Regions from separate parts of the Oerskovia paurometabola genome, predicted to be linked through region 1. Evidence: riboswitches for the same ligand, from Rfam matches in the RefSeq annotation. Region 1 holds a riboswitch; each other region holds the start of a gene.

What was found. A riboswitch is a leader RNA that binds a small molecule or an ion and turns the genes downstream of it on or off. The one in region 1 is predicted to bind thiamine pyrophosphate.
Region 2: another riboswitch for thiamine pyrophosphate. It lies ahead of JOD48_RS18025 (thiamine ABC transporter substrate-binding protein); the one in region 1 lies ahead of thiC (phosphomethylpyrimidine synthase ThiC).
Region 3: another riboswitch for thiamine pyrophosphate. It lies ahead of thiD (bifunctional hydroxymethylpyrimidine kinase/phosphomethylpyrimidine kinase); the one in region 1 lies ahead of thiC (phosphomethylpyrimidine synthase ThiC).

What each region holds. Positions count from the first base shown of each region.
Region 1 is NZ_JAFBBV010000001.1:614,130-617,395, reverse strand. It holds gene JOD48_RS02755 (response regulator) at 1-67, shown strand, start outside; gene thiC (phosphomethylpyrimidine synthase ThiC) at 170-1,846, opposite strand; TPP riboswitch at 1,839-1,948, opposite strand; gene JOD48_RS02745 (hypothetical protein) at 2,074-3,266, opposite strand, start outside.
Region 2 is NZ_JAFBBV010000001.1:4,044,857-4,048,122, reverse strand. It holds gene JOD48_RS18035 (serine hydrolase) at 1-779, opposite strand, end outside; gene JOD48_RS18030 (DUF4235 domain-containing protein) at 847-1,116, opposite strand; TPP riboswitch at 1,288-1,414, shown strand; gene JOD48_RS18025 (thiamine ABC transporter substrate-binding protein) at 1,473-2,564, shown strand; gene JOD48_RS18020 (ABC transporter permease) at 2,570-3,266, shown strand, end outside.
Region 3 is NZ_JAFBBV010000001.1:1,995,357-1,998,622, reverse strand. It holds gene thiD (bifunctional hydroxymethylpyrimidine kinase/phosphomethylpyrimidine kinase) at 1-1,454, opposite strand, end outside; TPP riboswitch at 1,446-1,546, opposite strand; gene JOD48_RS08950 (hypothetical protein) at 1,631-1,972, opposite strand; gene JOD48_RS08945 (HEAT repeat domain-containing protein) at 2,150-2,977, shown strand; gene JOD48_RS08940 (DUF389 domain-containing protein) at 3,013-3,266, shown strand, end outside.

The sequences.
Region 1 (3,266 bases):
GCGCGATCGCGTCCAGCTCGTGGTGTGGGCGTACGAGCACGGGATCGCGGCGCCCGGCACCCCCTGAACACGCCGGGCCCCCGCTGAGTGCGGAGTAGTTGTCGTCGATCGGCTCGTTCGACGACAAGTACTCCGCACTCAGCGGTCGGGCAGGTGGCCGGGCGGCGGCTCAGCTGCCCGCGACCGGCAGGTAGACCCGGCCGCCCGCGTCCGTGAACTCGCTCGACTTCTCCGCCATGCCGGCCTCGATCGCCTCGACCGAGGTCAGGCCGTTCTTCTCGGCGTACTCGCGCACGTCCGCGGAGATCCGCATCGAGCAGAACTTGGGCCCGCACATCGAGCAGAAGTGCGCGGTCTTGGCGGGCTCGGCCGGCAGGGTCTCGTCGTGGAAGGCGCGCGCGGTGTCGGGGTCGAGCGACAGCGCGAACTGGTCGTGCCAGCGGAACTCGAACCGGGCACGCGACAGCGCGTCGTCCCGCAGCTGCGCGCGCGGGTGCCCCTTGGCGAGGTCGGCCGAGTGCGCCGCGATCCGGTACGTGATGACGCCCGTCTTGACGTCGTCGCGGTCGGGCAGCCCCAGATGCTCCTTGGGCGTGACGTAGCAGAGCATCGCGGTCCCGGCCTGGGCGATGATCGCGGCCCCGATCGCGGACGTGATGTGGTCGTAGGCGGGCGCGATGTCGGTCGCGAGGGGGCCGAGCGTGTAGAACGGCGCCTCCTCGCACAGCTCCTCCTCGAGGCGCACGTTCTCGACGATCTTGTGCATGGGGACATGGCCAGGGCCCTCGATCATGACCTGCACGCCGTAGGACTTCGCGACCTTGGTCAGCTCGCCCAGCGTGCGCAGCTCGGCGAACTGGGCCGCGTCGTTGGCGTCCGCGATCGACCCCGGTCGCAGGCCGTCGCCCAGGGAGAACGTCACGTCGTAGTCGCGCAGGATCTCGCACAGCTCCGCGAAGTGCGTGTACAGGAACGACTCCTGGTGGTGCGCGAGGCACCAGGCGGCCATGATCGAGCCGCCCCGGGACACGATGCCCGTGACGCGGCGCGCGGTCAGCGGGACGTAGCGCAGCAGGACGCCCGCGTGCACGGTCATGTAGTCGACGCCCTGCTCGGCCTGCTCGATCACGGTGTCGCGGTAGATCTCCCACGTGAGCCTCGCGGGGTCGCCCTTGACCTTCTCGAGCGCCTGGTAGAGCGGCACGGTCCCCACGGGGATCGGGGAGTTGCGCAGCACCCACTCGCGGGTCTCGTGGATGTCCTTGCCCGTCGAGAGGTCCATGAGGGTGTCGGCGCCCCAGCGCGCGGCCCACACCATCTTCTCGACCTCCTCCTCGATCGAGGAGGTCACGGCCGAGTTGCCGATGTTCGCGTTGATCTTCACGCCGAACGCCTTGCCGATGATCATGGGCTCGATCTCGGGGTGCCGGCGGTTGGCCGGGATCACGGCCCGGCCGCGGGCCACCTCGTCCCGCACGAGCTCGACGTCCACGCCCTCGCGCGCCGCGACGAACCGCATCTCGTCGGTGATGACCCCGGCCCGCGCCCAAGCGAGCTGCGTGCGGGCGCCGCCCGTGCCGTGCTCGGTGGCGACGGCGTCGGGCCGCAGCCACGACGCCCGCAACGCGGGCAGCCCGCCCGCGAGGTCGAACGCGGCCGGGTCGTCGACCTCGGTGTACGGGCCCGAGGTGTCGTACAGGTCCAGGTGCTCGCCGTTGCTCAGGTGCACGCGGCGCTCGGGGACGCGCAGGTGCTCCGCGCCGGGGACGGGGTGGTGCACCTTGGCAGACCCGGCGATGGGTCCGGTCGTGATGGTGTGCGCGGGCACAGCGGTCTCAGAGCTCATTGCTCTCTCTCCCTACGTCGGCATGATCCGAACAGGTTCGAACGGTCGGCGGCGCTGAGCCGCCCTCTCAGCTCGCTGCTGCGAGCTCCCGTGGGTGTGTGGAGTTGTGGGTGGTACTGGTGGTGCGGTGGTGCTGGGTGGTGGTGCGGTCGTCACCGTAGCGCAGGTTGCACGACGGCGGCGCGGGCGTCCCGCGATCAGCCCGGCTCACCCAGCGTCGAGGTCCGTCACCTCTCCTTGAAGTACTTGAACAGGTGCTTCTCCCGGGTCGCGAGCGCCCCGACGACCGCTCCGACGAGCACCGCGCCCGCTCCCGCGAGGACGGTCCGCATGCCGATGACCCAGGTGCTGAGGTGGTCGGCGGGAAGGCCGGCATCGGCGGCGAGCCACCACAGCACCGGAACGGTCACGATCACGGCGGCACCGGTCCACGCCGCGGTCTCCAGGAGCACCTGCCAGGTCAGCGCCGAGCGCGGGACCCGGGCGTGCAGGGCTGCGGCGAGCTCGAGGCGGCGCAGACGAATCGCGGCGAAGCCCAGGGCCAACCCCAGGAAGGCGGCGGCGATCGGCGCGGGCTTCGTCAGACGATCCCTGAACTCGGCGCTCGCGTCGTACGTCGCGCCGAGCCGGCCGTTGAGCTGCTTCTGGGTGGGCTGAACCTCGGAGGCTGAGTCGGCGACGATGGTCGTGCGCAGGAGCGTCGCCGTCTCGGGCTCGACGGGCCAGATCTCGACCCAGCACGAGTCGAACAGTCCCGCCGCGGGCACCGGCGCGACTGCTGCGTAACCGAGCGCGCGGTCGCGCCCGTCGTCGGGGTACGGGTAGACGGCGCCGACCCGCGCGGGACCGGTGCTCGTCGCGATCGAGTCACCGGCGGACGCGCCGAGCGCCTCGGCCAGGTCCGCGGACAGCCACAGTCCCGCCCCGGCGACCCGGCCGCGGTCGAGCGCGCCGAGCAGCCCGGGGGTCGCCTCGAAGCCGGTCAGCTCGCTCGACGGCAGGTTGAGCGCCCGCACGGGATCCCCCGTCCGCAGGGCTCCGGCGGCGTTCACGCCGTCGACCCCTGCGAGGGCCTCGCAGCGTGCCCCGTCGACCTGCCCGGTGGCCTCGAGGATCTGCACGCTCGCGCCCGCGTCCCGGTACTCACGGGCGCCCTCGATCACGCCCGCGACCGCACGCACGTCGACCGCGGCGAGCGCCCCCACGACCACGACGAGCACCGCCGCGAACAAGGTCGCGCGCGTCGTGCCGGACCCGACGTTCCGCCACGCCTCGGACACCACGGACGCGGCCCGCATGGCACGCGCCCGCACTGGTCGCGCGGGCTTCTCCCCCGGCCCGACGCCGCCACTCGCCTCCGCGCGGAGGTGCGCTCCGCCGTCGGGCACGGTGGGGGGTGCTGAACCCGTGACCTGACCGA
Region 2 (3,266 bases), 3.4 Mb from region 1:
ACCACGGTGCCCGTGGGCGCGTCCTGGAGCTGGCCCGCGGGCAGCGACCGCACGTCGTCGGTCACGGTGAGCGCGTCGTCCCAGGTCAGCGTCCCGGCCTCGACGGCCTGCGACACGGCGCCCAGCACGTAGAGCTTGAAGATCGAGCCGAGCGGCAGCACCTCGTCCGCGTCCGAGCCGCCGGGGGCCTCCTCGACCGGCCGGCACGTCCCGTCGTCCAGGACCTGGGCCACGAGCAGCGAGCTCCGTGCGTCCACGGCGTCGAGACGTTCGCCCAGCTCGTCCCAGCTCTCGGCGGGCTCACGGTGCGGGTCGTCGCCCGGGCCGAAGAAGAGGGTCTCGATGCGGCTGTCCGCGTCGACCCCGATCTGCATCGTGAAGAACTGACCGCTCGCGCCGACGATCGTCAGCGCGGCCTGCTGCTCGCCCGGGCCGACCGCGTCGACCGAGACCGGCACCCACTCCTGGTCCGCGCGGAGCTGCTCCAGCACGGGCACGAGCTGTGCGGCGGGCACCTGGTCCAGGAACGGCCGCGCGAACCGCCGCTCGAGCGTCGCGGCGTCGGGGGACGCGTCCGCGTTGAGCACCTGGATGACCCACCCTGCCGCCTTGCCGACGGTCCCGCCCGGCAGCGCGACCGCGGTCGGGGCCACGCTCGGCGTGGGCGACACCTCGGAGCCGGGGCCGGGCGACGAGCACCCGGTCAGTGCGAGCCCCACGACGAGGAGGCCTCCTACGAGGGACGAGCGACGGCGTCGGGCAGCAGGAGGGGAGGGCATCGGGACACCCTACGGAACACCCCTCGCACGGCGGGCGCGGACCCGCCGGGGCCGCCCGACCTCGACCTCAGGACGCGCGCGCGACGAAGCGCTTCACGACCCGCTTGGCCTCGCGTCCCGCGAACCGGCGCGCGAACACGCTCGCGGCAGCCGCCGCAGCGGCGAACGTCACGGCGCTGATGATGCCGACCTCCGGGTCGTCCAGGTCCTTGGGCGCGTCGTGCCCCGTCGCCTTGGCCCACGCGTAGCTCACGGCCTTCTGGGCGATCCAGCCTGCGGCCAGCGTCAGTGCGACGGTCGTGACCTTCTCGGCGAGGGTCTGCTCGTTCTCGGCCATGTGTGTTCCTCCGGTGAGGGTGAGGCGGGCGGGGCGGTGCCGCCGTCGTACCCGCAGGCCCGACGGCGAAGCTCACTCCCACCGTAGTCGTCCCCCGGGGCGCCGCGCTCCCCGGGGGACGTCACCCGCGAGAGCCCTGCCCGCGCCGTCGGGCCGCGGTGTAAAGTCGCAGGTGAACGACAGGGGAGCGCCGACCGCCCGGGAGACACCGGGCAACGGGCGCTGAGAGTGCGGACCACCGCAGACCCTCGAACCTGATCCGGTTAGCACCGGTGGAGGAAGTCGGGCTTCTCTAGCCTCGCTCACGGGACCTCCCGTGCGCGAGGTCCCCCTCCTGTGACGTCCAAGGAGGACACGTGAACACCATCAGTACCCGCCGCAGCACTCCCCGCAGGCTAGGCCTGGGGCTCGTCGGCGGGATCGGCGCGCTGGCCCTCGCGGCCTGCGCAGGCACCACTGACGCGGGATCGGGCGAGAGCGGGTCGAGCGCCGCGAGCAGCACAGTCACCCTCGTCACGCACGACTCGTTCAACGTCAGCGAGGACGTCCTCGCCGCGTTCGAGAAGGAGTCCGGGCTGACCGTCAAGCAGGTCGCCCCCGGCGACGGCGGGGCGCTCGTCAACCAGCTCGTGCTCACCAAGGGCTCGCCGCTGGGCGACGTCGTGTTCGGCATCGACAACTCGTTCGCGACGCGCGCGATCGACGAGGGCGTGCTCGAGCCCTACACGCCCGCGGGCCTGGCCGGCTCGGCCGCGCAGTACGCGGTCGGCGACGGCGCGCTCACACCCGTGGACCTGGGCGACGTGTGCGTCAACGTCGACCACACCTGGTTCGCCGACAAGGGCCTCGCGGAGCCCGTGACCCTCGACGACCTCACCAAGCCCGAGTACAAGGACCTGCTCGTCGTCACCAACCCCGCGACGTCGTCGCCCGGGCTGTCGTTCCTGCTCGCGACGGTCGGCGCCTACGGAGAGGACGGCTGGGAAGGTTACTGGGCCGAGCTCAAGGACAACGGCGTCAAGGTCGTCGACGGCTGGTCCGACGCCTACTCGGTCGACTTCTCGGGCTCCGAGGGCAAGGGCCCACGCCCCCTCGCGCTGTCCTACTCCACGTCGCCCGCGTTCACCGTGTCCGAGGACGGGACCTCGACCAGCACGGGCGCGCTCCTCGACACGTGCTTCCGCCAGGTCGAGTACGCGGGCGTGCTCGCCGGCGCCGAGAACCCCGAGGGCGCCAAGAAGCTCGTCGACTTCCTCGTGAGCGACGCGTTCCAGGCCGACATCGCGGACAACATGTACATGTATCCCGCGAACGCGGACGTCGCTCTGCCCGAGGGGTGGGCCGAGTTCGCGCCGCTGTCCCCGGCGCCGTTCGAGGTCGCTCCCGCCGACATCACTGCGCACCGCGACGAGTGGATCAAGGCGTGGACGTCGACGGTGATCGGCTGAGCACGATGCCCGTGAGCCGCGGCGTGCCTGCGGCCGTGCAGCGCGGCGGGCGGGTCCTCCTGTGGGGGCTCGCCGCCGGGCTGCCGCTGCTGTTCCTCGGGGTGTTCTTCGCGTGGCCCGTCGTGACGCTGGTCGCGCGCGGGTTCGTGACCCAGGACGCCTCGGGTGCCTCGCTGGACCTTTCCGGCTTCGCCGAGGTGTTCTCCGAGCCGCGGACCTGGCGCATCGTCGGGCTCACGCTGTGGCAGGGCGTCCTCGGGACCGTGATCTCGCTGCTGCTCGGCGTGCCCGGCGCCTACGTGCTGTACCGGTGCAGGTTCCGGGGGCGCACGTTCCTGCGGGCCTTCGTGACCGTGCCGTTCGTGCTGCCGACCGTCGTGGTCGGCGTCGCGTTCCGCTCGCTGCTCGTCGAGGGCGGGCTGCTCGGGTTCCTGCGGCTCGACGGCACGTTCGGGGCGATCGTCCTGGCGCTCGTGTTCTTCAACTACTCGGTCGTGGTCCGCACGGTCGGCGGGCTGTGGGAGCACCTCGACCCGCGCGCCGAGGAGGCGGCCCGCGCCCTCGGCGCCTCGCCCTGGCGTGCGTTCCGGTCCGTGACGCTGCCGTCCCTGGCCCCGGCCATCGCGTCCGCGGCGTCGATCGTCTTCCTGTTCTGCGCGACGGCGTTCGGCGTCGTGCTCGTCCTGGGCGGCGTCCAGTACG
Region 3 (3,266 bases), 1.4 Mb from region 1:
GAGCACGCGGCGCGCGTCGCCTCGGCGAAGGCCGGGTCGCCGTAGAGCGCGATCCACCGTGCGTAAGGATGCCCGTCGAGGTCCCCCGCCCGGCGCACCAGGACGTCGCCGATGTGCGAGTACAGCCAGTAGCACGGCAGCAGGGCCGCGACCGTCTCCGCGTAGGACCCGTTCGAGGCCGCGTGGAGGTGGTTCGTGTAGGCGGCCGTCACGGGAGACGGGTCGACGCTCTCGACCGCCCCACGGTCCATCCCGGCGTGCTCGCCCAACCAGTCGCGGTGCAGCGCCTGCTCGACCTCGAGCGACTCGACCGCGGCCCCCGCGAAGAACTGCCGCGCCTCGGGCGTGGGCGCGAGCCGGCTCGCCCGCGACAGCACGCGCGAGTACTCGGCGAGGTACGCGGCATCCTGCGCGAGGTAGAACCCGAAGTCCCCCGCTGAGAGGCTCCCGTCCGCGAGCGCCCGCACGAAGCCCATGCGCTCGACGGCCTCGCGCCACCCCGAGATGCGCTCCCAGGCCTCCTCGGAGAACGTCCGCTGCCCGAGCGTGGGCAGGTGCGCCAGGTGGTCGACGGGTCCGCGCCCCGTGCCCACGGCCAGCGCTCCCCCGGCTCGCAGCGCGCCGCTCAGCCAGGCCTTGGCGTCGCGCGTCGCGCTCTCCCAGCCGTCGCGCCGGGGACGCAGCGCGGCGACCGCCGCCGACAGCGAGCACCCCGTCCCGTGGGTGTGCACGGTGTCGACGCGGGGCGCCGAGAAGGTCGTGACGTCGTCGGGCCCGCGAGCGCCCACCAGGGCGTCGGGCGACTCCTCCCCGGTGAGATGACCACCCTTCAGGAGCACGACGGCGCCGCTCGCCACGTGCAGCCGCCTCGCCTGGGCGAGGGCGTCGGGCCAGGTGGTCGCAACCTGCTCGCCCACGAGGACGGCGAGCTCGGGGAGGTTGGGGGTCACGAGGTCCGCGAGAGCGACCAGCTCGCACACGGCCTGCTCGGCCCCCTCGTCGAGGAGCCGGTGGCCGCTCGTGGCGACCATGACGGGGTCGAGCACCACGAACGGCGGCTGCACGCGCCCGAGCCACGCGGCGATGGCGCGCGCGTTGGGCTCGTCGGCGACCATGCCGATCTTCACGGCGTCGATCACCACGTCGTCCGAGACCGCGTCGAGCTGTTCGGCGAGGAACTCCGCGCCAGGGACGTGGACCGTGCGGACGCCGTGCGTGTTCTGGGCGACCAGGGCCGTCGTGACGGCCATGCCGTACGCGCCGTGGGCCGCGAACGCCTTGAGGTCGGCCTGGATCCCGGCGCCCCCCGTCGGGTCGGTGCCCGCGATCGACAGGACGCGGGGGCGGGAAGGCTCGGGCCCCCGCGACGCGCCGTGCTCGTCCGCGACCACGGCGTCCGCCGCAGGCGTGCGGGCAGGTGCGGGCAGGACAGGTGTAGTGGCAGCAAGCGACATTGCCGACATCCCTTCGCTAGTGCTAGCTAGATCAGGTTCGACGGGTGTGATCTCAGCCCGGCTCGTGGGAGCGGGCACCCCGTGTCTTCGCAGGGAACTCTAGCGGGCGGACGGCCCGCCCGCGGGCAGGAGCTCGCCAGGTGGCACCAGCACGGTCGGCTCGTCCGTCGCCCCGGTCAGGGGGACGTCGGGGTACCGGTCGCGACGACAGTGATCCGCGACGTCGACACGTACTTCTCGAGGCACGACACGACACGCTCCAGGTCGGCGCGGGTGGCGTCGGGGACCAGTCCGAACGACGTCCCGACCGGCGGCATGATCGCCGGGGTCAGGGCGTAGTCGACGGCCGGATCCGCCGCGCACTCCCCGTCGCCCTCCGACGGACCCTCGACCTGGACGACCCACGGCCCCTCGGCGGGTGCGGCCACAGGGCCGGCCGCGCCGAGCGCGGCCCCGAGCGCGAGCGAGCCGCACGACACGGCCAGGACTCCGACGAGCAGTGCCGTACGGCGGGACATGGCGGTCACCTCGGTGGTCGTCGTCGACAGAGGGGGCAGGTGGGTCAGGTCAGGCAGGTGGGGCCACCACCGTAGCGGACCTGCCGAGAAGAGGCCGCGCGGCGAGCACCCCTATGCTCGCCGCATGGTCCGCTGCTCCCACTCCCCCGCGCGTCGGTCGCTCGGCTCGGCCGCGCGATGACCGCCGACCTGGTCCCCCGGCTTCTCGACCCGGACCCCGAGGTCCACGAGGACGCGGTCGACGACGCCGCCGCGCTGGCCATGGACGACGACCAGGGCGCCGTCGACGCCCTGCGTGACGTCGTGCTGCACTTCGAGCAGTTCCCGATCGGCACGTTCGAGCGGACTCTCAACCGCCTCTACGCCTTCGCCGACGCCTCGCTCGAACCGTCGATGATGCGGGCCGTCGATGCAGGCGTGTCAGCCACCTGGTACCTCGTGGCGGCCTGCGGGCGCGCCGGGTTCCGGGGAGCCGTACCCAGCGCCGTCGCGCTCCTGGGCTCGCCTGTCACCTCCGAGCGGGTCGTCGCGTGCGAGACGCTCGGCGCGCTCGACGCTCACGAGGCAGTACCGCACCTCATCGCCCGGCTCGGCGACCCGGAGCACGTCGTGCGGGAGGCCGCGGCCCGCGCACTGGCCGGCATCGGAGGCCCGGACGCCGTCGACGCGTTGCGGCGCGAGCTCGTCGAGCACCGGTTCCCGCTCCTCGGGTACGTCGCGAGCGCCCTGGGGACGATCGAGCCCGACCAGACGGTCTGGCTCCTCGCCCACGCGTCCGTACCGGACGTCGACGCCCGGTACTGGGCGGTCCGTGCCCTCGGGAGCACCGGGAGCGACCTCGCCCACGAGCGGCTGCTCCTGGTGGCCGCAGACCCCACGGAGGAGACGGCGGCCATCGCGAACCGCAGCACGGTCGCGAGCGCGGCCCGCAAGGCCCTCAAGACCTGGCAGCGCGTGCGCCGCGTCCGCGCAGGCACACCGAGCGCACACGACGACCCCCTGTGATGCTGAGGGCACGATCAGCACCCGTGGGAGGCAGCATGCGCGTCACGACGGCCGACATCCAGCGGATGACCACGGCGTTGTTCATCTCCGAGGGGCCGACGGCGAGGTCCCGGCAGGCCACCTTCTGGACCCTGCTGATCCTCGCGGCCGTCATCGCGTCGGCGGGTGTCGCGGCCGACAGCACGGCCACCGTGATCGGCGCCATGATCGTCGCTCCCCTCATGACGCCCATCGTCGGGACGGCGCTCGCGATCGTCCTCAACGACCACCGGAACCTGACCTCGTCGGC